Asticcacaulis excentricus CB 48: one gene and its partner. The protein of the gene in region 1 interacts with the protein of each later gene in a pairwise test. Links are inferred from orthologs where the notes say so. Each region holds a gene or a part of one and is shown on either strand. Other genes may lie near its edges.

Region 1 (11,527 bases):
GTGCCACGCGCCAGCAGCACCCGGTCACCGGGCTCAAGTGTCTGGGCATTGACGCGGCTGAGGCTGCGCCACGGTTGCGCCTGGCTGCCCGACTGAGCATCGTTACCCGTCGTCCCATTGACGTAGTAATCCGCCGCCATCGCTGGCCCGACCAGACACCATAGCACACCGATCCATTTCCACATCGCCGCCTCCATCACCCCGCAGTAAGGCAGGGCCCGCAGCCAATTACAAGTCCGGCATCAGCGCCAGACGCGCCCTGTCTTTCGGCCGGCCGAACAGGCGCAGTACGGCCGCCTGTTCGCTCAGGGTCGGCACCCGCACCCCGCCGATCCATACATCGCTTTCGATTCGCAATTCACGCCAGTCGCCCGCCGAAAGCACTTGTAATCCGCCCATAAAGTCGATCTCCAGCCCGCCCGGCGGACGATATTGGAAATAGGGACTGGAGCGGAAGCGGGCGTCGGCGCGCGGGGGACTTACTGGCACGCCCAGGGCGATACGTGCGGCCTCGATGACCTCAGAGGGGCCATAGACATCGACGTCGCGCACCGTGACAGGCAACCCGCTCAGAGACAGGGCCGCCGAGCCGATCAGCCACCACGGCTGTTCGGGCGGCATCAGACGACGGATCAGGTCCAGCGAGCGGCGAAGGTCGGGCGGCATGGGTGTATCGGCAATGGGTACAAAAAAAGCCGGGGCGCAAACCCCGGCTTCTCAGTTTTACTCTTCGACGGCATCGCGGGTGGCACCGACCCGCTGGGCCAGCGACGCCCCCATGAAGGCGTCCAGATCACCGTCGAGAACCCCTTGCGAATCCGAGGTTTCCACATCGGTGCGCAGGTCCTTGACCATCTGATAGGGCTGAAGCACGTAGGAGCGAATCTGGTGCCCCCAGCCGATATCGGTCTTCTGGTCTTCCAGCGCGGCTTGCGCCGCCTCGCGCTTTTGCAGTTCCAGTTCATACAGGCGCGCGCGCAGCATTTTCCACGCTTCGTCGCGGTTGGCGTGCTGCGAACGTCCGGCCTGACAAGCCACGGCGATACCGGTCGGGATGTGCGTCAGGCGCACCGCCGAGTCGGTCTTGTTTACGTGCTGACCGCCGGCCCCCGACGCGCGGTAGGTATCGGTGCGCACATCGGCCGGGTTGATGTCGATAACGATGGTGTCATCGACCACCGGATAGACCCACACCGAGGCAAATGAGGTATGGCGGCGCGCATTGGAATCGAAGGGCGAGATACGCACCAGACGGTGCACCCCGGCCTCGGTCTTCAGCCAGCCATAGGCATTGGTGCCCTTGACCATGATGGTCGCCGACTTGATGCCCGCCTGTTCGCCGGGCGTCTCTTCTTCGATGGATACCGTCATGCCGTGCTGGGTGGCCCAGCGCGTGTACATGCGCAAAAGGATGCCGGCCCAGTCGCACGACTCCGTGCCCCCGGCCCCGGAATTGATTTCGACATAGGCGTCATTGCCGTCAGCTTCGCCGGACAACAGCGCCTCAAGCTCGGCGCGTGCGGCCTTTTCCTTAATGGCTTTCAGCATGGCGCGGGCTTCTTCGAGCAGTTCCTCGTCGCCCTCCATGTCGGCCAGCTCAGCATAGTCGAGCGCGTCCTGAAGCTCTTTGGTCAGGCTGTTGACCGCATCGACGCCACCGCTCAGCTTGGTGCGTTCGCGCATAACGGACTGCGCCTCTTCGGGCTTGTCCCACAGCGTCGGGTCTTCGACCCGCGCGTTCAGTTCGTCGAGACGTCTTAGAGCGACGTCCCAGTCAAAGACGCCTCCTGAGCAATCCGATGGATTGCTCGATGTCCCTGGCCGAAGCCTCAACATCCAGTCGCATTACAATGTCCTTACGGTAAAAAAGATAGCCGTGGGGGATAGCCCTGTTGCCGGGTAATGGCAAGAGAAACCGGGGTTAAGGATACAGGCCCTTAATAAAGGACCTCCTCCTCGATTTCATCGACGTACTTCTTCTTTTTCGGCTGTTCCTGCGGCGTCGGCTGATTGGACGGCTGCCCGGTCAGACCGTCACGCCACACCTCGGTATAGGGCTTGGGTCCATCGACGACATCAGGTGTGCGCTCGATCGGCTTCGGCTCGGTTCCCGGACGGAAAGCTTCTTCGTGGCCACGGATGGACACGTAAACCGCGTCCTTGGGCTTGCGGAAGTCCTTGACCGGTTTGTTCTTCGTCGCCGCCGCCATGAAGTCGATAAAGATCGGCAGGGCCGCCGAACCACCGGTTTCCGACTCACCCAGAGAACGGTTGTCGTCAAAGCCAACAAACACCCCGGCGACCAGATCGGGCGTAAAGCCGACAAACCACGCCGAGCGGTATTCATTGGTCGTGCCGGTCTTGCCCCCCAGCGGAATGCCCAGCGCGCTGGCGCGTGCCGCCGTACCCCGCTGTACGACGCCTTGCAGGAAGGAGTTGATCTGATAGGCAACGATGGGGTCCATCACCTGCTGGCCTTCGGGCATCAGGCGCGGCGATTCCGTCCCATCGAAGGCCCGCGTACAGCCCGCCGGACACTTACGCTGATCGGCACGGTAGATGACCTTGCCCTGATAGTCCTGCACCAGCTCGATCAGGTGCGGCTTAATGCGCCGCCCGCCATTTACAAAAGCCGAATAGGCGGCGGTGAGCTGATAGGGCGTTGTTTCGGTCGAACCCAGCGCATTGGACAGGTAGGGTTCCATACTATCGACCGCGCCATATTGCACCACCTTGGCCGCCACCGTCTTCATGCCGACCTTGTCGGCGAGGCGCACGGTCATGGCGTTGCGCGACAGTTCAAGCCCCTTGCGCAGGGTTTGCGGCCCGTAATAGGTGCGTGAATAGTTCTTGGGCGACCACGCTTCGCCATTGCCCCCCTTGAAGGTGATGGGGCCATCGACCACGATGGAGGCCGGCGTAAAGTCGCCTTCCAGCGCGGTAGCGTAGATGAACGGCTTGATAGCCGAACCCGGTTGACGCTTGGCCTGCGTGGCGCGGTTGAACTTCGACAGCGAGAAGGAATAGCCGCCGACCATGGCCACGACGCGGCCCGTCCACGGGTCAACCGCGACCAGCGCGCCATTGACCGCAGGCACCTGCTTGAGGGCATAGGCCCCCGTGGCATCGCGCGCCACATAGATCAGATCACCGGCCTTAAGCCCGGCCCCACCCTGCGCCCACGCTACATCCGAGCCGCGAAGATTGCCGTGGTTTTCGCCCGCCGGGGCCTCAGCCAGGCGGATCGAGCCACCCGCGCGTTCAACCACGGCGACCTGCCAGTCGGGGCGCTCAAACGGCGCGCGACGGCGCTCCGGCAACTTGGCCTCTACGGCTGCGGCCTCCTGCTGCCAGCCTTCATTGATACTACCGATGTTGCCCCACGCCCCGCGCCAGCCGTGGCGGCGGTCATATAGCTCAAGCCCGTCCATCAGGGCGATACGCGCCGCTGTCTGGAGCTTAGGGTCAAGCGTCGTCTTCATATAGTAGCCGGCGGAGTATATATCCTCGCCGAACAGGGCCTTGGAGCGGCGCTCGACCTCAGAGACGAAGAAGTCGGCATCACGATACTTAGCGCGCTGCGGGGCCGACTGCACCACCAGATCCTCACGCATGGCGGCCTCGGCCTCGGCGTTAGTCACCCAGCCGACCGACACCATTTCGCCCAGAATCCAGTTACGGCGGGCAATGGCCTGATCCTTGCGGCGGATGGGGTGGTAATTATGCGGTCCCTTAGGCAGGGCCGCCAGATAGGCGGTCTCGGCCAGAGTCAGTTGGTCCACCGACTTGCCGAAATAGTTATAGGCCGCCGTGCCAATCCCGTTCGAACGATAACCCAGATAAATGTCGTTCAGATAGAGTTCGAGGATCTGTTCCTTGGTCAGCGAGGTTTCCAGCCGCCGCGCCAGAATAAACTCCTTCAGCTTGCGCCCGATGGTCCGCTCGTTCGACAAGAGGACGTTTTTGGCCACCTGCTGCGTGATGGTGGAACCGCCTTCGAGGCGGCGACCCTGCACGAAGTTGATGACATTCTTGACCATGGCCCGCGACAGCCCCCCGACATCGACGCCGGAATGGTTGAAGAAGTTGCGGTCTTCGGCGGCCAGAAAGGCGCGGCTGACGCGCTCAGGGATGCGGTTATAGGGAATGAAGATACGGCGTTCCTGCGCGAACTCACCGATCAGCGTCCCGTCCCAGGCGAACAGGCGCGTTGAGGTAGGCGGGCGATAATCGACGATTTCATTGCCGTCGGGCAGGTCGTGGAACAGCCATGCGGCATAGATGGCGATAGCGAAGCCAGCGATGGCCACCATCGACATCAGCACCACCCCCGCCATGGCGAACCAACGCTCAGTGGACTTCACAAACACCCTCCGTCACCGCGACGCGGTTCCGTTACGAAGAGCGTCCGCATCATATTGCGTTGTGTGTATCAAAGCCCGCCCCCCGCGCAAAGCCCTGATCATGGTCATATCCGGCTTATTGCGGGCAAATGCGGCTTATTGGCGACGCTTTACCGCATAGAAAAAGCCCTGCCGTTACAGCAGGGCTTTAAACACAAAGGGTTTTGCAGAATTAGCGAGCGACAAACCCGAACGAGGCGTAGCGCACATCATTGGCGAAATACTGGTCGATCGCCTTCACCAGTTGCCCGGCCATCCGGTTGCGATCCCCCGAATCGTTCAGACGTCGCTCGTCCTCGGCATTGGTGATAAAGCCCATCTCCAGCAGCACGGCGGGGACATCGGCGGCCAGCAGGACGACGAAACCGGCCTGACGGTGGCTACCTTTGAGCAGCGGCACAGTGCCGTCCATATTGTCGAGCATCAGTTCGGCAAAGGTGGCCGAGCGGTTCTTGGTGGCACGCTGGGTCAGGTCGATCAGGATGCGCCCGACCGTCTTGTCCGTCGCCCCCGTCGGCAAGGCCCAGTCACCGCGGTTCATGGCGTTGCGCGCCGCCCGTTCGGTGCCGGAATCCGAGAGGGTATAGATGGACGCCCCCTTGGTCGCCGTATTGGGGCCAGAGTCGGAGTGCAGCGAGATGAACAGATCGGCATTGGCGTTGCGGGCGATGCGCACGCGGGCAACCTTATCGACATAGACGTCGGAGTCGCGCGTCATGATGACCTTATAACGACCTGTGGCTTCCAGTTTGGCTTTCAGCGCCTTGGCCGCCTCCAGATTGACGTCCTTCTCCCACGACGACGCACCACGTGCACCGGGATCATGCCCGCCGTGACCCGCATCGACCACGATGATCTTCTTGCCCGTGCGCGGTTTGTCAGCCGCTTCGGTGCGCAATGCAGGGGGTATGGGCGCGGTATCGGCCACGGTCTTCGCAGAGACGGTCTGAGGCGCAGGCGCATCCGCAGCAACCACGTCGATCACGTAGCGATAGGTGCTGATCCCATCGGCGGGCGGTAGCAGAAAACGGCGCGCGATCCGAGCATTGCGGCTGAAATCGAGGCGCAGACGCGTCATGCCGGCCGTCGTATCCAGCTTCCAGCCCTTAACAAGCCCCTGCCCCTGCCCGCTCAGCGCCGCACCCACATCAATACCCGACAGGCCCAGAACGGCGCGCTGCTGGTCTTCCTCGCGGCTAAGGAGCTCCCCCTTCGCCGAGGCTTGCAGATCAATGACCAGCCGTGTCTGGTTCGGCGCACCGCCCAGACGTACATTGACCACATCGCCGCTGGAGGCCGCTTCGACCGGGGTGATGTCCCCTGTCGCAATTACGATGGCACCCGCCATCAGGGCAGCCAGCCATAACTGACCATTGCCGGCCAAACGCCACGCACGTCGGATCATTCACCCGCTCCACCAAACACCGTGGACACCTTTCTGGTGCCGCTGCTTTTGCATTGTGACAGAATGGATACACGACGCGGGTAGCAATCTCGTTAACAACAAAAATAATTGCGTGCTTTTCTTTTGCGCCGCCTTGTTGCATATTCGCCTCGTCCGTGCACGGCGGCTCCGTCAGACCTTGTCTTATAAACGATTCTGACAGGCGTTCGTGTCCGTTGCCGGTGTCTGGCCTGCGATATTTTGATGGTCGCACGCGCCCCACACCGGACCAAACACCTCCTCGAAGAGGCGCTGTTCCGTTCCTGTGCGACCGGTCAGACCTTCTTCCGGCGACACAGTCCGTCACAGGACCCGTCGCCACCCGAATGAAATTCACCGGCGTGTCCGCCAAAGGGGCCTCCATCGGCACCGGGACGCTTCGGCCAAAGCGTAGTCAGGGTATTCGTCGGCTCAGTTGAGCCGCGTTATGGCTCTGATTTCTTGTAACGCCTCATGTGCTTCCGGAACGCGTACTCCACGTTTCGGCATGAGGCTCTAAGGTAACAAACACCCTATGGGCTGTGCTGCTCATTTGAACAGGCTCCGGATTTCTACCGCTCCGCGCACTTTGCGCGCCGGACCGGGCCTTTGCGCACGCCTTTCACCCCAAATCAGTCAGCGCCCCCTGTCACCGCCCGGCCCTCTGTCCGGCGCGGCTTTAAGGCGTGCGCGCTGCGGAGATCGCGTTAATGTCGAAAACCATGTTAATCGACGCGACGCACGCGGAAGAAACCCGCGTCGTCGTTCTGAACGGCTCAAAAGTTGAGGAATTCGATTTTGAAAGCCACGCCCGCAAGCAGTTGCGCGGCAATATCTATCTCGCCAAGGTCACCCGCGTAGAGCCCTCGCTTCAGGCGGCCTTCGTGGAATATGGCGGCAACCGCCACGGCTTTCTGGCCTTCAACGAAATCCACCCGGACTATTATCAGATCCCGGTCGCCGACCGCGAAAAACTGATGGCCGAGCTGGCGGCGCAGGCCGCCGCTAACGGCCACGACGATGCCGAGGACGAGGATCACGAAGACGACGGCGACGACCTGCCGGACGAGGAGCGCCGCCTGCGCGCCCACCTGATCAAGCGCTACAAGATTCAGGAAGTCATTAAGCGTCGTCAGATCCTGCTGGTGCAGGTCGTTAAGGAAGAGCGCGGCAACAAGGGCGCGGCGCTCACCACCTATCTGTCGCTGGCCGGGCGCTACTGCGTGCTGATGCCCAATACGGCGCGCGGCGGCGGCATCAGCCGCAAGATCACCAATGGGGCTGACCGCAAGCGGCTGAAGGCCGTGGCGCAGTCGCTGGACGTGCCGCAGGGCATGGGCCTGATCGTGCGCACGGCCGGGGCCAAGCGCACCAAGACCGAGATCAAGCGCGACTATGACTACCTGCTGCGCGTGTGGGAAAACATCCGCGAGACGACGCTGCGCTCCAACGCCCCGGCGCTGATCTATGAGGAAGAAGACCTCGTCAAGCGCGCCATCCGCGACCTCTTCGACAAGGATTTCGACCACGTGCAGGTCGAGGGCGTCGAAGGCTATAAGTCCGCCAAGGACTTCATGCGCATGATCATGCCGTCGCAGGCGAAGAAGATACAGCTTTATAATGGTGGGATGCCGCTGTTTGCGCGCCACGGCATAGATGACATCCTCAACCGCATCTATTCGCCGGTCGTGCCGCTGCGTTCGGGCGGCTATCTGGTCATCAACCAGACCGAAGCTCTGGTCGCCATCGACGTCAACTCCGGCAAATCGACCAAGGAACGTAATATCGAGGCGACGGCGCTCAAGACCAATCTTGAGGCTGCCGAAGAGGCCGCGCGTCAGATGCGTCTGCGCGATCTGGCCGGTCTGGTGGTCATCGACTTCATCGACATGGATGAGTCGAAGAACAATCGCGCCGTCGAAAAGAAGCTCAAGGACGCCCTCAGCGAAGACCGCGCCCGCATCCAGATGGGCAAGATTTCTGGCTTCGGCCTGATGGAAATCAGCCGTCAGCGCCGCCGCACCGGCTTCCTCGAAGGCACGACGGTTATCTGCCCGCACTGCGAAGGCATGGGCCGCGTCCGTTCGACCGATTCCTCGGCCCTGGCCGCCATGCGCGCCATCGACCTTGAGGCCATGACCAATGGCGCCGGCGCCATCACCATCAAGCTGCCGCAGGCCGTGGCCCTGTATATCCTTAATGAAAAGCAGGTGCATCTGGCCAAGCTGCGTCTCGAATGGGGCCTGAAGGTCAATGTCGAGATCGACTCCGACCTGAACCACGCCGAATTTGAGATCGTGCGCACCGTGCACGCCGATGAGGTGGAGTTCACGCCGCCGCCGCGTCCCGATCCGATCATCGACCTGGGTCCGGACCCGGACTATGATGAGGACGAGGACGAAGACGTCATCGCCATCGACGAAGAGGCTATCGAACGCGAAGACACGGACGATGATGAGGCCTCGGACCGCGCCGAAGCGCGTGAGGATCGCGAGGATCGTCGTGGCCGCCGCCGTCGCCGTCGCCGGGGCCGTCAGGACAACGAGCCGCGCGTCGAAGCCGACACAGCGGAGGCCGAGGCCAGCGACTCCGAGGCCGACAGCGAAGACGAGGATGGCGACGAAGATGGCGATTTCCGCCGCAACCGTCGCCGCCGTCGCGGCCGCCGCGGTGGTCGTCGCAACGGACCGGACGCCCGTCCGCGTGAGGCCTATGCCTGGGTGCGCGCCCGCACACCGTCGCTGGAAGAACCATATGTGTGGATCGACCCGTTCGACGAATCGCAAGGCAAGCGCGCCCCGAATCCGGGCGAAACGCCGGATGGTTTCGATGTGATCGAGGTCGCTACCGAGGCCAACCAGACCGTCGTCATCGAAACCAGTGCAGAGTCTGCATCGGTATTAGGGGCTGCCACTCAGGCCCCGACCTCGCTGGTGCCCGAAGACCTGCGCGATCAGCCGGCCCCCAAGGGCAAGCGTCCGCCGCGCAAGCGTCGTGGCAAGGCCGAAGCCGAAGCGAGCGAAACGGTCGAGACCATCGCTGAGCCTGCCGTGATGGAAACGGCTCCGGAGCCGGTCACTGATGCCGTGCCAGAAGCCGTTACCGAAACAGCAGCTGAAGAGGTTGCCAAACCCGCGCGCAAGTCCCGCTCGCGCAAGAAGAAGACCGACGAGCCGGTGGCCGAGGTCGCCGCAGAACCCACACTGACCGTCGAACCGGCGGTGGAACCTGCGCCGGTCGAAGTCATGGTGGAACCCGTGGCCGAACCCGCACCGGAACCCGTGCTGGAAAGCGAACCATTGGGCGGCAGCTTCGCCCCCACCGCGCCTGAGCCCGACCCGGCGGAAATCAACACCCCGCCCGCCAAGCCCAAGCGCGGCTGGTGGCGCAAATAAAACCGAAAGGCCCGCGACCCTGGCGTTGCGGGCCTTTTGTTTACAGCCACCCATCCGGCTTTTCCGGTTGTGTGAGGGCCTTAGATTTGTCACTCTTAATCTCCATATAAAGCTGAACGAAATCCGTGACAGAGACGTGCCTATGGTGTGGAACGGCCTTAAAAACAGAGCGTCCGGCTGGCTGAAGCCTCTGGCGGCGGCCTCGCTGATGATACTGGCCATCACCGGACTGGCCCCCAAGGCGCAGGCGCAAGCCGTCATCCGCGACACCGAGATCGAGCGTTTTCTGCATAAGGAAACACGCGGCATTCTGACCGCTTCGGGCCTCAATGCCGATCAGGTACAGTTCCTGCTGATCGCCGATCAGTCGATCAACGCCTTTGCCACCTCGCGTCAGATTATCGGCCTCAATACCGGCATGATCGGCGAAGCCGAAACACCCAATGAGCTGTTCGGCGTTATCGCCCACGAAGCCGGTCACCAGGCGGCGGGTCATACTGTGCGCTCGGACGAAATCTATCAGGCGGCCAAGGCCCCGATGGCCATTTCGCTGGGGCTTGGGATTATTGCCATTCTGGCCGGGGCCGGAGATGCGGGCGTGGGCCTTCTGGGCTCATCGCAGACCTTCGGCACGCTGGGGGCGCTGCGCTACATGCAAACGCAGGAGGCCTCCGCCGACATCGCCGGCGTCAAGGCGCTGGAGCGCGCGGGCATGTCCGGCCGTGGTCTGGTCGAATTTTTCGATAAGCTGCGCAATTACGAGACCTTTTCCAACGCCGAGCGTTATCAGTATTTCCGCACTCACCCCCTGTCGCGCGACCGGGTCGCCACGCTCCGCCGTCTGGTCGAGCAACAGTCGCACAAGGATGCGGTGGACTCTCCGGAACTGATCGCCGAATTCAGCATCGTCAAGGCCAAGCTGTCGGGCTTCCTCGATCACCCGCAAAAGGTGTTCATGCGCTACCCCGAAAGCGACCGCTCTTACCCCGCCCGCTATGCCCACGTCATTGCGTGGTACAAGCAGACCGAGGTGAAGAAGGCCCTGACCGAGCTGGATCAGCTTCTGACCGAGCAGCCCAATAACCCCTATCTATGGGAGCTGAAGGGGCAAATCTATTTTGAGACGGGTCAAACCGCACTGTCCATCCCGGCGCACCGCAAATCGGTGGAACTGCTGCCCGACGCGCCACTTCTGCTGGTGAATCTGGGGCAGGCTCTGGTGGCCGCCGGCGGTGACGACAATCTGCGCGAAGGCATAGAGAAGCTGAATGCCTCGCTGAAATACGAACCTGACAACAGCTTTGCCTGGAACCTGCTGGCGCAGGGTTATGATGGTCTGAAAATGCCGGGTCAGGCGCGTCTGGCCTCGGCCGAAGCGGAGTTCTATCAGGGCAATATCCCGCAGGCCCGCACCTTCGCCGTGTGGTCGCAGAAAAACCTGCCCAAGGACTCCATCGAATACCGTCGTGCCCGCGACATCGTTCTGACCACCTCCTCGCTCATGGGTATCGACCCCGTGGAGGAAGAAACCCGTACCCGTCGTTAAATGTACCGCTGCTGGAAAGAGTCCCCGTGACCGATACCCCCGAAACGCCGACGCCTGCACCCGAAATCAAAACAGAGACGGCCGCCCCTGCCCCGCGTGAGCCCCTGCTCAGCAAGTCCAATCTGGCGCTGGCGCTGGCGACCGGGGCCTTTGTGCTGGCACTGGCGCCTTATGTTCTGCCCAATATTCAGGGCCTGATCGTGCGCGGCGGCCTGATGACGCGGCCCGAAGTGCTGGTCGATGCCTCGACGGCCCTGCGCGAAAAGCAGGATGCCGAAACGCGCAAGAGTGTCGAAACCGCCATCAAGGCCAATGAAGGCTCAATCATCGCCGCCGACGATCCCGTCCTTGGCAACCCCTCTGCCCCCATTACGATTATTGAGTTCCACGACTATCTGTGCGGGGCCTGCCGCGCCAGCCACCCCAGCCTGCTGAGCTTCCTCAAGGCCAATCCCGACGTGCGCGTGGTGGTCAAGGAATATCCGATCATCGGCAAGGACAATTCGCGTGTTCTGGCCGCCCTGGCCCTCGCCGCCCGCGACACCGGCCACTACGCCGCCGTGCACAACGCCCTCTACAGCCACGAACTCAGCTCTCAGGCCGATGTCGATGTCGCCCTGACCGCCGCCGGCGTCAACCCTGCCGAATTGCACGCCAAGGCCCAGTCGCCCGCCATTCAGGCCAAGATCGAGGAAACCCTGCAACTGGGTTACAAGCTGGGCATCGCAGCGACCCCCAACTTCATCGTTGATGGCGTACT
Region 2 (15,823 bases), on another replicon or contig:
TCCAGACGCTGAAGCGCCTCCGCTTGCGTGCGGTCAGCCGGGTCATAGGCAGAGGCGGCTCCAAAATCGCCCAGGCAGGCGCGACCATTTCCGTCATGCAGGATATTATGCGCGTAAAGATCGCCGTGCAGGATACCCCGATTGTGCAGGTGGTCGGCGGCGCTCGCGATTTGCTGAGCGATACCCAACACTGTCCCGACGTCAAATCGCACCCCTTCCGCATAAACGTCTCGCGTGCAGGTTTTCAAACTCGGTGGCCCCGCAAGCACGCACCAGTCGGAATCAATTCGCTCCATCACCAGCGCACTGCGTCCGTCCGGATGATCGCACACCTTGCCCATTACGGGTATCAGGCCCTCGTGATGCCCGGCAGCGACGCAGGCCGCCATCTCGCTTTGGGGCAGGCCATCGCTAGTCATGGCGCCCTTGAATATCTTAACGGCGACCTGGCGAGAGAGGTCGCCAGCCGACAGTTGCCCCAGATACGTGGTGCCCGACGCCCCCTCGCCCAGCACGTCACCCAGCGACAGCTGAGACCACGCGATGTCCGCCACCAGCACACGGGCAAGTGCCGCCTCAGCCCTTGCGGCGAAGGGATTGCCGGCCAATCCCAACCAGGAGAGGCGCGGCAACCGGGTCAGCCAAACCGGCAGAGTTTCAAATTGATTGGCCGCCAGACGCACCAGTTCGAGCGCCCGACAGTTTTGAATGGTTTCCGGTAAAGCCGTGAGCCGGTTTCCGGCCAGCATCAGCTTTTGCAGGTCCGCACAATCGCCCAGCCTCCGTGGCAACCTTTCGATGCAATTATCGGTCAGGATCAGCCAGCGCAGACGTGGCGGCAGCGCTTCAGACGGCACCTCGCGGATGCGGCAGGATTTAAACCCGACCATTTCGAGCGCCACGCAGCACCCCAGTACCGGCGGCAGGGTCTCAAACGGATTGTTCGAGCCGAAAAAGATTTTCAGGCGGTGCAGTCGCGCGAAATCCTCAGGCAAGTGGGTCAAGTAGCTAGCGCTCAGATCGAGCACTTCCAGCGTGTCGGCCAGATCGTAAAGCGCTTCGGGAAACGCCGTGAGCCCGCTGAGCCTTACCTGTTTCGCGCCTGAAAGCGCGCCGGAACGGAGATCGTCGAGCGTGTGCATAAAAGTGATCCTGAGCCCCCCACCAAGAGGTCTCCTAGCATCTTTGGTGCTGACTCGCTGTCTTTGTTTCACGCTTAATCAGGGTCAAAAATTGAGCGCGCGTCCCTAAAGCTCTGGCGACTGCGGTAATGGCCTCCTATAGTACGGGTCTGTGTGTTCAATTCCCGCGGAAGCCTCCCCATGCTGTCACGCCGCCTTGTTCTTGCCGCCGCACTGGCTTTTGGTCTGAGCGGATGCGCCGCCTTTACCCCTCGGCCTGCGGAGCGCTTCACCCCGGTTGTGGCAGCGGCCAATCCGCTGGCGGCCAAGGCGGGTATGGAGATACTGGAACGCGGAGGCACGGCGGTCGATGCTGCCATCGCCGTTCAGGCCACCCTGTCTCTGGTTGAGCCGCAAAGCTCCGGCCTCGGCGGCGGGGCCTTCATGGTCTATTACGACCACAAAACAGGTCAGGCGACGGCCTATAATGGCCGAGAGACCGCCCCGAAGTCCGCCGACGGCACCCTGTTCCTCAAGCCCGACGGCACCCCTCTGCCCTTTGGCGAAGCGGTGGTGTCGGGCCGCGCCACCGGCGTGCCGGGTGCGGTACTAATGCTTGACATGGCCCATGCCCAGCACGGCAAGCTGGCCTGGAGGGAGTTGTTCCACACGCCGGAAAAGCTGGCCGAGGAGGGCTTTGTCATTTCGCCGCGTCTGGGGAACTATCTGGCCAGCGGCCGCTTCCCGCAAAGCCAGACGCCCGATGTTAAGGCGTATTTTGGTGACGGCAAGGGTGGCATCAAAAAGACAGGCGACGTGCTTAAAAACCCCGCCTACGCGCAAACCCTGCGCACCCTGGCCGACAAGGGTGCAGTCATCTTTCGAGAAGGGCCGCTGGTCGAGGCCATGATCGTCAAAACCCACGAAGGCCCCCTGCCAGGCGATCTGCAACCGCTCGATTTCAAAATGTATTTCCCGAAGGCCGGGGCACCGGTCTGCGACACCTATCGCGTCTATATTATCTGCGTCCCGCCTCCGCCTTCGTCGGGCGTGTCGCTGCTTCAGGCCCTGAAGATCGTCGAAACCTTCCCGATGAACGACTACGGGGTCAATGATGCGCGCGGCTGGCAGGTGATTATCGAAGCCGAGCGGCTGATGTACGCCGACCGCGATCAATACGTTGCCGACAGCGACTTCGTCAGCGTTCCGGTCAAGGGCTTGCGCGATCCGGTCTATGTGCGCAGCCGTGCGGCCACCATCACCATTGGCAAGGCCTCACCTGCCCCCACCTATGGCACGCCGCCTGCCGCCGTGGCCTGGGCGAGGGACGCCACGCAGGAGCCGGCCGGGACGACGCATTTCGTCATCCGCGACCGCTACGGCAATGCCGTGTCCATGACCACAACGGTCGAAAGCATCTTCGGTACGGGCCGCATGGTTGGCGGGTTCTTCTTGAACAATCAATTGACCGACTTCTCTTTCACACCCGTGACAAAAACCGGCCAGAAGATCGCAAATGCGGTCGAAGGCGCTAAGCGGCCACGCTCCTCCATGTCGCCTGTGCTGATTTTTGATAAGGATAAGCGCCTAGTCGGCATGATCGGTTCGCCGGGGGGCTCGTCCATCCTGTCCTATAATCTCAAGGCGCTGGTGGGGATGCTCGACTGGAATCTCAGTGTGCAGGAGGCGGTCGCCCTGCCGAACGTTGTGGCCAACCCGACGGCCATCCGCATCGAATCAGGCCTGAAATCCGACGTTCTGCAAGGGTTAAAAGACATGGGCTATACGATACAGGAAGTGCAGGGCGAAAACTCCGGTCTGCACGGCGTCATTTTCCGCAATGGGGGCATCGACGGCGGCGCCGATCCACGCCGCGAAGGCGTGGTACTAAAAGGGCAATAGCGCCGTGCGACCCTCCATCGTCATCCTCACGGGCGCCGGCATTTCGGCAGAGTCGGGCGTGCCGACCTTTCGTGCCTCAGACGGACTGTGGTGCGGGCACCGCGTCGAAGCCGTCGCGACACCCGAGGGCTTTGAAGCCAATCCGGTTCTGGTCCACGACTTCTACAATCAGCGCCGCGCACAGTTGAAGGACGTGGCACCCAATGCGGCGCATCACGCTCTGGCGCGGCTGTCGGCGTCCTACGACGGCGATGTGCTGCTGGTGACGCAGAATGTCGATGATCTGCACGACCGGGCGCACCGGGGGGTTACGCCGAAAAACGGCTTCGGCCTGATCCATATGCACGGTGAGCTTCTGCGGGCGCGCTGTGTCGAAACCGGCAAGATATGCGACTGGACGGGCGACATACATATCGACACGCCCTCGCCCTTCGGGAGCCTGGGCCTACGCCCGGACATTGTGTGGTTCGGCGAAATGCCGTTTCAGATGGAACGCATCTACGATGCCCTGTCGGGCTGCGGCCTGTTTATCTCTATCGGCACGTCGGGAAATGTCTATCCGGCAGCGGGCTTCGTGCAAGAGGCCACGCGCGCCGGGGCGCACACGGTAGAACTGAACCTCGAACCGTCTCAGGGCCACAGTTTGTTTAAAGAGTGCCTATATGGCCCCGCCACGGCGTTGGTCCCGGCCTATGTCGAGGGTTTAGTGGGTTAAAACACCCGCACCGCCGTGCAGCCGTTCATCTCGATCAGCAACAGGAGGTCGATCAGAGCCTGCACCGGAGCCGTGCCGAAATCGACGTGCAGGTGGTCAGTATCGACCAGCAGAGAATGGATATGACCTGAAAAGCGCGAGTCCAAATCAACGTTGCGGTCTTCCGGATCAAACCAGGTCTCAAACCACGCCTCCAGCCCCTGAAGGGTTTCCGGCGCGCCGGTCAATGACAGGTTCATTTCGTGCCAGTCGAGCGCTTCGACCGTCATTTCAAGCTCATTGAGCGTCACCACGATCGGGTCAAAGGCCACCTCTTCATCAGGCGACAGTTCAACGATCTGCGGTGCGCCATCCTCGGCCGGACCGGTCATGTAGTCGGCGCAGTAGAGCGACCGGTAAAGCCCCGCCTCGACCGAAACCTCCAACTTGACCTCGGCCACACCGCCCGGATGGGCCTTGGCCTGTACATCGGCGAAATGCGCAAATTGCCCCACATAGGAGTCACGCGCCAATTCGATCAGTTCTTCAAAATCCATAGTCTGTTTCTTTCGCGCCTGTCGGAAGCGCCTTTACTCAAAATGCGACAGGAAAGACTGGGTGCGCGGCAACTCCTGATAACGATGCACCTTGACCCCCATAACCAGGCCGAAGCCGATCATCACGGTCGTCATCACCGACCCGCCATAGGACAGAAGTGGTTGCGGCACGCCCACAACGGGTGCCAGCCCCATCACCATGGCCCCGTTGATCAGCACATAAAGCGCGAAGGTCGCCGTGACCCCCGCCGCCGCCAGCCGCCCGAAATGCGAGTGCGACAGCGACGCGATGCGCAGGGCCATAAACACCGCCAGCGCATAGAGGGCGAACACCGTAAACGCCCCCAGAAACCCTAACTCCTCCCCCACAGCCGCCAGAATAAAGTCGGTGTGTTTTTCCGGGAGAAAGCTCAGTTGCGACTGCGACCCCAGCCCCAGCCCCTTGCCCAGCAACCCGCCGGAACCGATAGCGATCTTAGATTGCAGGATGTGATAGCCGTCGCCGGATGGGTCGGCTTCGGGATTGAGGAACGTCAGGACGCGTTTGCGCTGATAGTCGTGCATGACGAACAGAACAAAAAACGGAATGGCGACCGCGCCACCAAGGGCTGCGGTGCCGATAATACGCCAGTCGAGCCCAGCCACGATCATCACGGTTATCCCGGTGAGCAGGATTAGCATAGCTGTCCCCAGATCGGGCTGGTGCGCCACCAGCAGCACGGGGGCCATGATCATGGCAAAGGGGATCAACAGCTTCCACGATAGAACCGCGTCTTTGGTCCCCGCTTCATGATACCAGCGCGCCAGCGCCATAACGATAGACAGCTTCATGAATTCAGACGGCTGCATGGAGAAGGACCCGATTTCCAGCCAGCGCTGCGCCCCCATACGCACATCGCCGACCAGTTCCACGGCCACCAGCAGCAGTAAGGATACCCCATAGGCCGGATAGGCCAGAAGCATCCACCAGCGCAGGTCGACCAGAGCCAGCACAATCATAAAGAGGAAACACAGACCAAAACGCAGAACGTGATTATAAGCCCAAGGCTCCCATGACATGCCGCCCACCGAATAGAGGACCAGTGCCCCGATGCCGGCAATCAGCGCTAGGACCAGCGCAAAGCCCCAGTCCACCTGAAGCAGTTTGATGTCATAACGTTCGCGTTCACCCCGCCGGGTCATTGCGCTTTCGGCCATGGGAACCTCAGGGTACGGGAGGGATGTAATCGTTGCTTTCAGGCGCAACTTCGGTGCTTTCGACCTCAGGAGGCGCGGTTTCGGCGGCTTCGACGGGCTCGGGCGGTGGCGGGGCGACGATGCGCGCCTGAAGCTCCGGGTCCTTCAGGAGCGCCACCTTCATGATCTCGCGCGCCTTGGGGGCGGCGAAGCGGCCCCCCGCGATACCGTGCTGCACGATAACCGCCATGGCGTAGCGCGGATTATCGACCGGCGCATAGCAGACAAATAGGCCGTGGTCCTTGTTCTTCCATTGCGTCGCCTTGCGGGTGCCCGCGCGGTCATAGTTGATGACCTGAGCCGTACCGGTCTTGCCGGCCATCTTCATGTCGCCCAGATTGAGCTGAGAGTTACGGAACGCCGTGCCGTCGGCGTCATTCGACACCATCTCCATGCCGTCGCGCACGATCTGGATATGCTCAGGCGGTATGCCCAGCGGTTTGAAATCGACATCGGTATCTACCGCCCCGATTTTCTTGATCAGGTGCGGGGTAACCGCCTTCTGGCCGTTGGCGATACGCGCTACATAGACGGCCAGTTGCAGGGCCGATACCGTGGTCGCCCCCTGCCCGATGGCCACCGACAGGGTTTCGCCCGGATGCCACTGCGGGTCCTTGGGCCGCCAGCGCGAACTGCCGTCGTAATATTCGCGCTTCCACTGCGTATTCGGCACCAGTCCCTTTTTCTGTCCGCTGATCTCCAGATCGAAGACCTCGCCCAGCCCCAGCTTGTGCGCCGTGGCCGAGATGCGGTCGACGCCCGCGTCGTTGCAGAAGTGGTAGAAATAGGTGTCGCACGAATATTTCAGCGCCTGACGCATATCGACCGAACCATGCACGCCGTGGCAGCGGAAGGTGCGATTGCCGAAGCGGTAAGACCCGCGGCAGACCACGCGCTGCGCCGGGTCGATGCCCTTGTCGAGGAAGGACAAGGCCGTGGCCATTTTGAAGGTCGAGCCCGGCGCGAAGGTCGAGCCAATCGCCTTGTCCAGCAACGGCGTGCGCTCATATTCATTCAGAAGCTTGTAGGCCTTGGACGAAATACCCGACACGAAGAGGTTGGGGTCGAAGGAGGGCGCCGACACCATGCACAGGATTTCGCCCGTATGGATGTTGATCAGCACGGCGCTGCCTGAATCCTGCTCGAAGACCTCCAGCGCACGGGCCTGCACCTCGGCGTCGAGCGTCAGGGTGATGTCCTCGCCCGGCGTCGGCGGACGCGTGCCATCGGGGTCTTCGGCGACGATATTACCCCGCGCATTGACCTCGATCTTCTGGGCCCCCGCCACGCCACGAAGCTGCTTGTCAAAGGCCTTTTCAACCCCCTGCTTGCCGATGCGGAAGCCCGGATGCAGAAGCAACGGATCGGGGTTTTCCCCTTCAGTCTCAAGGTCATTCTCGGAAATTTTCGAGACGTAGCCCACGACGTGCGAAAAGGCCCCGCCATAGTGATAGACGCGAATTTCGTCCATTACCGCCTGCACGCCGGGGATTTCGGCGGCAAACAGGTTAACGCGCGAAAACTCCTCCCAGGTAAGGTCAGCCGCCACCACCGTTGGCACAAAGCGCTGCGACTGGTTGATGTCGCGTACGATGCGGCGGCGGTTGTCCTGTACCTGCGGCAGGACATAAGAAATCTGATCCAGTGTATCGTCGAGATCGTCGATTTCATTGCGGATAATCAGCACTCGAAACGACGGACGGTTCCCGGCAATGACATTGCCATTGCGATCGAGAATCTTGCCGCGTGGGGGCGGCATGACGCGGAAATTGAACTGATTGGCCGCCGACAGGCGCTTGTACTTGCCACCCTGCACGATCTGAAGTAGCGCCAGTTGCCCGCCCAGCGCAAAGATACCTAGCGCCGTCACCCCGCCCATCAGAAAGATGCGGCGATGAAACGTCCCCTGCTTCTCGTTAACGTCCTCAAAAAAGATGGAGGGTTCGCTCAATTGAACCTCACATCACTGTTGAGAAAGCGCTCAAGCTGAATCAGCACCACGACCACCAGACACCAGGTGGCCAGCATCTGTTCAAACACGCTGATCAGGCGCGGCACAACACCGGAATCGAGCGTCGTCATGATCACGCCGAGTGTAAAAAACAACAGAACCGCAAGGGTATAAGCCCCGATCACCACCCAGGTGTCCTGTCCCACAATATAACTGCGGATGATGAGCGTCACGGCGTGGACGGCCATCAGGCCGATGACATAAAAACCGAGCGGCGCGCCCCAGAAATAATCGAGAAACAGCCCCATCAAACCCAGCAGGATCGGCGCGATAAAGCTGGGGCGGATCAGCGGCCAGGCAAAGGCCAGCGCCACGGGCCACACGGGCTCCGGCAGGTCCCATCCAAACGGCAAAGGCAGGTCGGTGGCCAGCACCAGCGTCGCCAGAACCGCCAACAGGGCCGGATAGAGCAGCCAGTCCTGCGGCCCGACGATCCCTCCCGATCCACGGCGCGGTGTGCGGTTTTCAAACAGCGCCTTGTAAAGGCGCGCACGGCGGCTGGCCGACGGCGTCATGCTGCGGGTGGACGATGAGCGGGGGCGGCGTTGCGGAGCCAGCATGGCCTCAGCCTCCGCTGACGCTGGCGGACGTGGTCGACGCCGGCGCCTCATGGGCCGGAACGGGTTGCGGACGCGGCGTCTGTGCGGCGGGAGAAGACACCGGCGTCGGGCGCGACCGCGCCACACTGGCCGGATTGGCGCTGGAAGCGGTAGAGCTGACAGCGGTTCCGCTGGCTGATACCGTAGCACTGGAAGCGCTGGTGCTTTGCGCGGTCCGGGCCGCCGTTGGAGGCGGCGGCGGCAGGACATCCGTGACAAGTGGCGTTCGCAGCACCTCCTCGGCGCGCGGAAGCTGGCTGAAATCCTTGAACTTCATGACCTTGACCAGATCAACGGGTCCGCGATTGGTGTACAGGTCAACCCGCCAGACGCCATCGACGCCGCGACGCGCCTCCCCTACCGGCAAGCCACGAGGGAAGATGCCTCCATCGCCGGAGGTCAGGATCTGATCACCTTTCTTGAGCACATCCGGCCCTCCGCGCACAAACTCCAGACGCGGAAATCCACCCCCGTCACCCACCATCATGGCACGGGCGTCGGTGCGCGCGACCATGACCGGCACGCGGCTTACGACATCGGTGACCATCAGCACGCGGCTGACGTCCGGGCTGACGCCGACCACACGACCGACAAGCCCGTGTTCATTGATCACCGGATTACCAAAGACGAGTCCTCTGGATGACCCGGCATCAATCAGGCGATTGTTGTTGAACGGACCGCGCGAAACCGAAACCGAACGCGCCGAGACGCTTTCGACTTCCGGCTCCGTGCGCAGATTAAGCAGGACCTCATAGCGGCGGTTAAGTTCCTTGGCCTTGCGATACTCGTCGCGATAGCGTTCCAGCTCTACAATCTTCTGTTTCAGGACACGGTTTTCGCTTACGGCAAAGAAATAATCCTCAATGCCATTGGTACGGTCGCTGACGAAGTGCGCCGGTGAGGACAGCAGATTATTGCTTTTGGCCGCTGCCCGGTCAAAGCCGGCCCGGTTGCCATAGGCCGCCGCATCCAGCCCGCCGCGCCGGTCACCTAGGAACAGCAAAGCCGCAACCACGCAAATGGCGGCGACAAGGATCATCACCCCCCAAGTAATGGGCAGTTTCAGATGTTCAAAAGGCTGGTTATCCCCGTATCGCACGCTGACTTCCCTCCAGGCCCACCCGGACCCTCACTCAGAGGACAGATACTGCAAGTTTCGGTCCGAAACTATCAAGGAAATTGTAGACGCTCTGATGACAGGGCCGACGATTTACGGCCTTGCCCTCGCCTATTCAGGCTCAGAACATCGTCGAGTCGAGGATGCCCTTCATCCAGCGCGGATGCTCCAGCACCTTGCCACAGCCGATGGCCACGCACGACAGCGGGTCTTCGGCGATCGTCACTGGCAGGCCGGTCTGATCGCGGATTTCCGAATCAAGCCCGCGCAACAGCGCGCCACCACCGGTTAGCATGATGCCCTTGTCCGCGATGTCAGCAGCCAGTTCGGGCGGCGTAGCTTCCAGCGCCACCTTCACGGCCTCAATGATTTGCGCCACCGGTTCAGCCAAAGCCTCAGCGGCCTGACGCTCGCTGATGCGCACCTCGCGCGGCACGCCCTGCATCAGGTCACGGCCCTTCACTTCGATAGCCAGACCTTCGCCATCGTGCGGGACGCGGGCGGTGCCGATGTCCTTCTTGATCCGCTCCGCCGTGGTTTCACCGATCAGCAGATTGTGGTTGCGGCGCATAAAGTTGGTGATGGCTTCGTCCATCTTGTCACCACCCACGCGCACCGACTTGGCGTAGACCACACCCGACAGCGACAGAACAGCCACTTCGGTGGTGCCGCCGCCAATATCCACGACCATCGAGCCGGTCGGCTCATGGATGGGCAGGCCAGCGCCGATGGCGGCGGCCATCGGCTCAGGCAGCAGACCGACGCGACGCGCCCCGGCGTTCAGGCACGAGTCGTTGATGGCGCGGCGTTCCACTGCGGTGGCGCCCGACGGCACGCAGACAATAACCTTCGGGTTTACAAAACCCTTGCGATTGTGCACCTTGCGGATGAAATACTTGATCATCTCTTCGGCAACTTCGAAATCGGCAATAACACCGTCGCGCATCGGGCGGATGGCTTCCATATGGCCCGGTGTGCGGCCCAGCATTTGCTTGGCCTCGATGCCCACCGCGTGCACCACCTTGCGCCCACCCATGTTGCGCAGCGCCACCACCGACGGCTCATTGAGCACGATTCCGCGCCCCTTCTGATAGACCAGCGTGTTGGCCGTGCCGAGGTCGATGGCGATATCGTTGGAGAAGCTGCCGAAGAAGGGCTTTAACATTGAGCACTACCGCGAGAAATTTGTCTGGGAGGTGGCCGGGATACCGGCGGCGCATAGGGCCCCGTTAAGGGCGTCGCGCCGCGAAAACACGCGCCGTCCGCAAGGGGAGAACTCCCTTGCCCTTATCTCGCGTCAATTTCAAGGCCTTCAAAAAAAAACTTCGAATCACCTTGAAACGCATAACGGTAAACTATTGATTTTCGTGAGTGCCACTCACGGCGCTGCGGCCTTCGCGCCATTTGGCGATCAGGTGTCTGGCCAGAATGACAACGCCCAGCCAGGCCAGCCCGATCAGCGCGATCAGCGCGGTGCCCTTCCAATCGCCGCCCTCGACGATGCGCGTAAACACATTGCCAAATAGCGCCACCAGCGCCGTCTTGGGGATCGAGCCCAGCCCCAGACCCATTATGAAACCAGTGAACGGAGCCTTTGATACGCCAAAGGCCATGTTGACGATGATAAACGGCGCTGAAGGGACATTGCGCACGATGAACGAGGCCGAAAAGGCGTTGCGCCCGATATAGTCCGACAGCCGCCCCAAATGCCCGCCACCGATGCGGTTGAACGTCTCTGCCCCAATAAGCCGGCCCGTGTAGAAGGTGATCGCCCCGGACACAACGGTCGCCACCCATGAATAGAAGAAGCCCAGCCACGGTCCGAACGCCACCACGCAGGCGGCGATCAGTACAAACTGCGGTGCGCCAATATAGGCCGACAGCGTAAAGACGGCGATGACGATGAAGATACCCCAGGGGGAATCCCGATATTCGGCCATCCACAGCTCAAATTCGTGAGTCACCTCATGGCCAAAATCGGTCTTGCCGATCAGGAAAACGACCCCGATCATGGCAAACAGAGCCAGCGTCACCCAGATGGCCCGAACCGTTTTCGCGTCCATCTCGAACAGAAACTGGCAGCAACGCCGCCACAGGGGCAGCGGGCTGTTGGCGGCATCGCGCCCCGGTTCGGAAGGGTCAGGCGTTTCGGTCATGACGTGCCTATGTGCGACGGCGCGCAATCGAAATCAATATGAAGAGGCAAAGTTTATAGGGTGGCCTTACTGAAACAAAAACCCCTCCGTTTCCAGAGGGGTTGATGATCAGGCGCTGAGCGCTTCCATCTCTTCGTCCGAGATGTCGAAATTGGCATAGACCGCCTGCACATCGTCATCATCATTGAGCGCGTCGATCAGCTTCATCAGCGTCTTGGCCGGGTCGCCGGTGATGGGCGACAGGGTTTGCGGCTTCCAGATAAACTTGGTCGACTTGGGGTCGCCCAAAACCTTGGCTACGGCCTCTGTAACGGTGTTGAGGTCTTCATAGGCCGTGAAAATCAGGTGGCCGCCGTCTTCCTCGTCCTCATCGGTTTCGACATCGGCAGCCCCGGCTTCGATGGCCGCTTCCATGATGGCGTCAGCCGACCCGGCCTTTAGCGGATACTCGATCTGGCCCATGCGGTCCCACATGAAGCTGACCGAACCGGTTTCGCCCAGATTGCCGCCGAACTTGGTGAAGTAGGAACGCACATTGCCACCGGTACGATTGCGGTTATCGGTCAGTGTTTCGACAATGATGCCGATGCCCTGCGGCCCGAAGCCTTCGTAGCGGATTTCTTCCATATTGTCGGATTCACCGGCCGCCCCTTTCTTGATGGCGCGGTCGATGTTGTCCTTCGGCATGGACTCGGCCTTGGCGTTATTGACCGCCAGACGCAAACGCGGATTCATGGCCGGATCAGGCATTCCCGACTTGGCCGCCACAGTGATGTCGCGTGCCAGCTTGGAAAACAGCTTGGAACGGGCCGCGTCGGCACGCCCCTTCTTGTGCATGATGTTCTTGAATTTACTATGGCCAGCCATGGGAAACCTCTGTCAGCGCGCACCCGCGCGCTCATCTTATGGGGATTGGGCGGGGTTCTAAACCGAAACCTGAAGTTCTGGCAACACCGTCTTGAGCCGCCCGCCGAGGCGGATGGGCTCGACGCGCGTAGCCAGCCCCGTCTTGTCATCTGTTTCAACAAACACGCCGCACAGGGTCGCAGGGCCGGAAGCCGGCTTATAGCGCTCCTTACCGATGCGTGTGGTGAAGCGGCGCAGTGGCTCCTCCTTGTCCATGCCAATGACGCTGTCATAATCGGCGCAGGCCCCAGCATCGGTCTGGTAGGCGGTGCCGCCGGGAAGGATCTGCGCATCGGCGGTCGGCACGTGGGTGTGAGTACCCACCACCAGCGAGGCGCGCCCGTCGCAGAAATGCCCCATGGCCATCTTCTCAGAGGTGGCTTCGGCGTGGATATCGACCACCACCGCATCAGCCACCAGACCCAGCGGCGCGCTTTCCAGCGCTTTATCCACGGCGGCAAACGGGTCGTCCATCGACGCCATATGCACCAGACCCAGCGCGTTCATTACCAGAATCCGCTTGCCCGACGCGGTTTCAAACAGATTGACCCCCCGCCCCGGCACATCGGCCAGAGGCGGATAGTTGAGCGGGCGGATCAGGCGCGGCTCACGCACAATATAGGTCAGGGCCTCTTTCTGGTCCCAAGAATGGTTGCCGAGCGTCAGGCAGTCCGCCCCCGCCTCAAACAACTGATTGGCGGTGTTTTCCGACACGCCGAAGCCAGAAGCGGCATTTTCCGCATTCACGATTACGAATTCGAGGTCGAGCGCTCGGCGCACAAAAGGCAGATGTTCGGACACGGCGTCGCGGCCGGCCCGGCCGACCACATCACCGAAAAAAGCAAAACGCATCAGGTGTTCTTTCTAATCTCGATTAGGCCCTCTTCGGTGAGGACGGTATCGAGACGCTGATCGTGGGGTTCGGTGGGCACGCGGGCGACCGCCTGAGCGGAAAAGGCCACGCCCCACACTTGCAATGGATTTGCATTACTCTGATTTACACAGCGAAGATAGTCCAAAGCGCGGTCGTAAAAGCCTCCGCCATAGCCCAGCCGCCCACCTTCACGATCAAAAGCCAGAAGCGGTGCCAGAATGAGATCGGGGAACACTTCCGGTGCATCAGGCCCCGGCTGATGCGTGCCCAATGGGCCTGCCACCAGACGTGCGTCGAGGGTGTAGGCGCGGAAGATCATGCGTCCCTCCGCTTCGACGCTGGGCAAGGCCAGAGTATAGCCGCGCGCTTGAAAGTGCCGCATCAGAGGTCGGGGGTCGATCTCATCCCTGATGGGGTGAAACCCGGCCACGACTGACGCCTTGGGCCACCCCCCCTGCGCCAAAAAGGCCCGAGCCAGCCGTTCACCTGCATCGGGACAGGCGGCGGCCAGCGCGGCCCGGCGGACCTTCATCTCTTTGCGCATGGCGGCTTTGGCGTCTGACATGCCTGTTTAAGGCCATTTCAGACCGTAAAAAGCAAGAGCCCCCTCCGGACAGAGCCGGAAGGGGGCAAAGGTTAGTCTTCTTCGTTTGTCTTCTTTGAGTCGAACGGGAAGGCCCCGGTTGCATGTACCTCGCCCTTCGGCTTGATCAGCAGCGACAGGATCATGGTCAGGACCAGTATCGAGGCTGTCGCCGTCAGGGACCACACAATCGGTATCTTATAGACGTCGATCAGCAGCATCTTCGCACCGATAAAGACCAGAACCAGCGCCAGACCATAGGGCAGCAGATGGAACTTTTCGTGCATCCCGGCCAGCAGGAAGTACATGGCGCGCAGACCCAGAATAGCGAAGACGTTAGAGGTCAGGACGATAAACGGGTCGGTTGTGATGGCGAAGATTGCTGGAATCGAGTCCACCGCGAACACCACGTCGATAATACCGATAAGGATGACCACGATCAGCAACGGGGTGGCGATACGCTTGCCGTCAATGGGGGTAAAGAACTTCTCACCGTCGTAGTGGGGCGAGATGGTGAAGGTCTTGCGCACCCATTTTAAGGCCGGATTGCTCTCAAGATCAGGCTCCTGACCGGCGGCAAGCCACATCTTGAAGCCTGTGAACACCAGAAACGCGCCGAACACGTAGAGCACCCAGTGGAACTGCGCCACCAGCCACGCCCCCACCACAATCATGCCTGCGCGCAGGACCAGCGCCATCAGAATACCGATCATCAGCACGCGCTTTTGGTACTCTGCCGGCACGGCGAAATAGGTGAACAGCATAAGGAAGACGAAGATATTATCGACCGCCAGCGCCTTTTCGACCAGGTAACCAGTGGTGAATTCCAGCGCCTTAGTGTTGGCCAGAGCCTTGGCGGCCGCATCGCCCGAAAGCCCACCCATTTCCCACCACATAATGCCGAGAAAAATAAAGGACGTGGCGACCCAGATCAGCGACCAGATAGCCGCTTCCTTCATCGAGACCTTGTGGGCCCCTTGTTTGTTCAGAGCAAAAAAATCAATAAACAGCGCGACAACAACAAAGGCCGCGAACGTCCCCCACATCAGGGGCGTTGCAATCGTATCCATAGGTGAGACTCAATCTCTAAGGGTTGGCTAGGACAGGTCGGTCAGACCCGCCCTCAGTCTCGCCACTCCGCCGAAACGGTGTCTGATGCCGGAGCTAGGCTCGTGTTGACGACATCAAACGATCGCACCCGGCGATCTGGCTACTCCCTGAGGATAACCGCTTTATTCCAGACATGCGGCACGGATGTCAAGTTGGGATTGTAACGATTGCGCGGTTTAAATCCCGACAAGCTCGACTGTGCAGCAAAAGAGAGGCGGCGGGACCCAGAGATTTTAAAGGACGTGGTTTCGCCACCCCAAAGGGTGGCGGCGCCACGAGAACCGTTGCGAAGCGTTTAAATCCACTCAGACCTGACGTATCAGGTGGGAGCCATATGATAGGGACCACGGTCCCAGTCAGGGACAGCCCCCGTTCTAAGAGATTAAGGTCAGAAGGATTAGGTGTTCGCTGACGTGAGCCGCAGCACGACCCGCCGTCAGACAATCTAGGCGCAAGGCCGCTCCCTTACAAGGGGGACGACCACAGGCTTTTGTAAATCACTGATAAAGCGCTGACTTGTCCTAAGCCATTCAAAAAAAGACATCGATGTCATAAAAACTGACTTCACAGACATTCGATCCCGGCTTATGAAATTGCCCAACCACAAAACCAATTCCAGGGACACCGATCATGCGCCATTTTAAGCCCAGCCTGCTGGCGACCGCCGCCCTTGGCTTCGCCTTCGTCTCGACAATACCCGCCTATGCTCAGGCCCCTGCCACCGCTGTGGAGGCCCCCAAGGGCACGCCATGGACCGACACACGACTGGATGCCGACACCCGGACGGAACTGCTGCTTAAGGAAATGACGCAGGACGAGAAGCTGAAACTCGTCTTCGGTCACTTCGCCACGGCGGCCGACTGGCTGAATGCGCGCGGCGACATTGCCGGGCTAAATTGGAAGCCGCCGGTTGAAAGCCACCACCAATCGGCAGGTTTTGTCTTTGGTGTGCCGCGT

The links.
Region 2: the proteins of ASTEX_RS14870 (region 1) and mrdA interact in binary tests that used the Escherichia coli proteins (3 or more experiments, as listed by UniProt). The link is inferred for Asticcacaulis excentricus CB 48 from one-to-one orthologs.

Annotation. Positions count from the first base shown.
Region 1 is NC_014817.1:680,364-691,890, forward strand. What follows is about bases 1,655-4,744. They hold ASTEX_RS14870 (penicillin-binding protein 1A), read right to left. Parts: upstream 4,371-4,744; coding sequence 1,938-4,370; downstream 1,655-1,937. Other genes in these bases: ASTEX_RS14875 (N-acetylmuramoyl-L-alanine amidase family protein), read right to left, coding at 4,576-4,744. In the rest of the region: ASTEX_RS14855 (chondroitinase-B domain-containing protein), read right to left, coding at 1-185; ASTEX_RS14860 (nucleotidyltransferase family protein), read right to left, coding at 229-666; more of ASTEX_RS14875, read right to left, coding at 4,745-5,808; ASTEX_RS14880 (Rne/Rng family ribonuclease), read left to right, coding at 6,537-9,221; ASTEX_RS14885 (M48 family metalloprotease), read left to right, coding at 9,364-10,767; ASTEX_RS14890 (thioredoxin domain-containing protein), read left to right, coding at 10,794-11,527. UniProt on the Escherichia coli protein: Cell wall formation. Synthesis of cross-linked peptidoglycan from the lipid intermediates.
Region 2 is NC_014816.1:1,753,308-1,769,130, forward strand. Bases 4,971-7,969 are described here. They hold mrdA (penicillin-binding protein 2), read right to left. Parts: upstream 7,462-7,969; coding sequence 5,479-7,461; downstream 4,971-5,478. Other genes in these bases: rodA (rod shape-determining protein RodA), read right to left, coding at 4,971-5,471; ASTEX_RS08110 (hypothetical protein), read right to left, coding at 7,458-7,969. Also shown: ASTEX_RS08080 (protein kinase), read right to left, coding at 1-1,142; ggt (gamma-glutamyltransferase), read left to right, coding at 1,323-3,023; ASTEX_RS08090 (NAD-dependent deacylase), read left to right, coding at 3,028-3,738; ASTEX_RS08095 (hypothetical protein), read right to left, coding at 3,735-4,274; more of rodA, read right to left, coding at 4,308-4,970; more of ASTEX_RS08110, read right to left, coding at 7,970-8,081; rod shape-determining protein MreC, read right to left, coding at 8,086-9,219; ASTEX_RS08120 (rod shape-determining protein), read right to left, coding at 9,359-10,402; ASTEX_RS08125 (TVP38/TMEM64 family protein), read right to left, coding at 10,593-11,393; ASTEX_RS08130 (YebC/PmpR family DNA-binding transcriptional regulator), read right to left, coding at 11,502-12,260; ASTEX_RS08135 (TIGR00282 family metallophosphoesterase), read right to left, coding at 12,318-13,151; ASTEX_RS08140 (5-formyltetrahydrofolate cyclo-ligase), read right to left, coding at 13,151-13,738; ASTEX_RS08145 (TerC family protein), read right to left, coding at 13,810-14,826; ASTEX_RS08150 (beta-glucosidase), read left to right, coding at 15,497-15,823. UniProt on the Escherichia coli protein: Catalyzes cross-linking of the peptidoglycan cell wall. Responsible for the determination of the rod shape of the cell. Is probably required for lateral peptidoglycan synthesis and maintenance of the correct diameter during lateral and centripetal growth.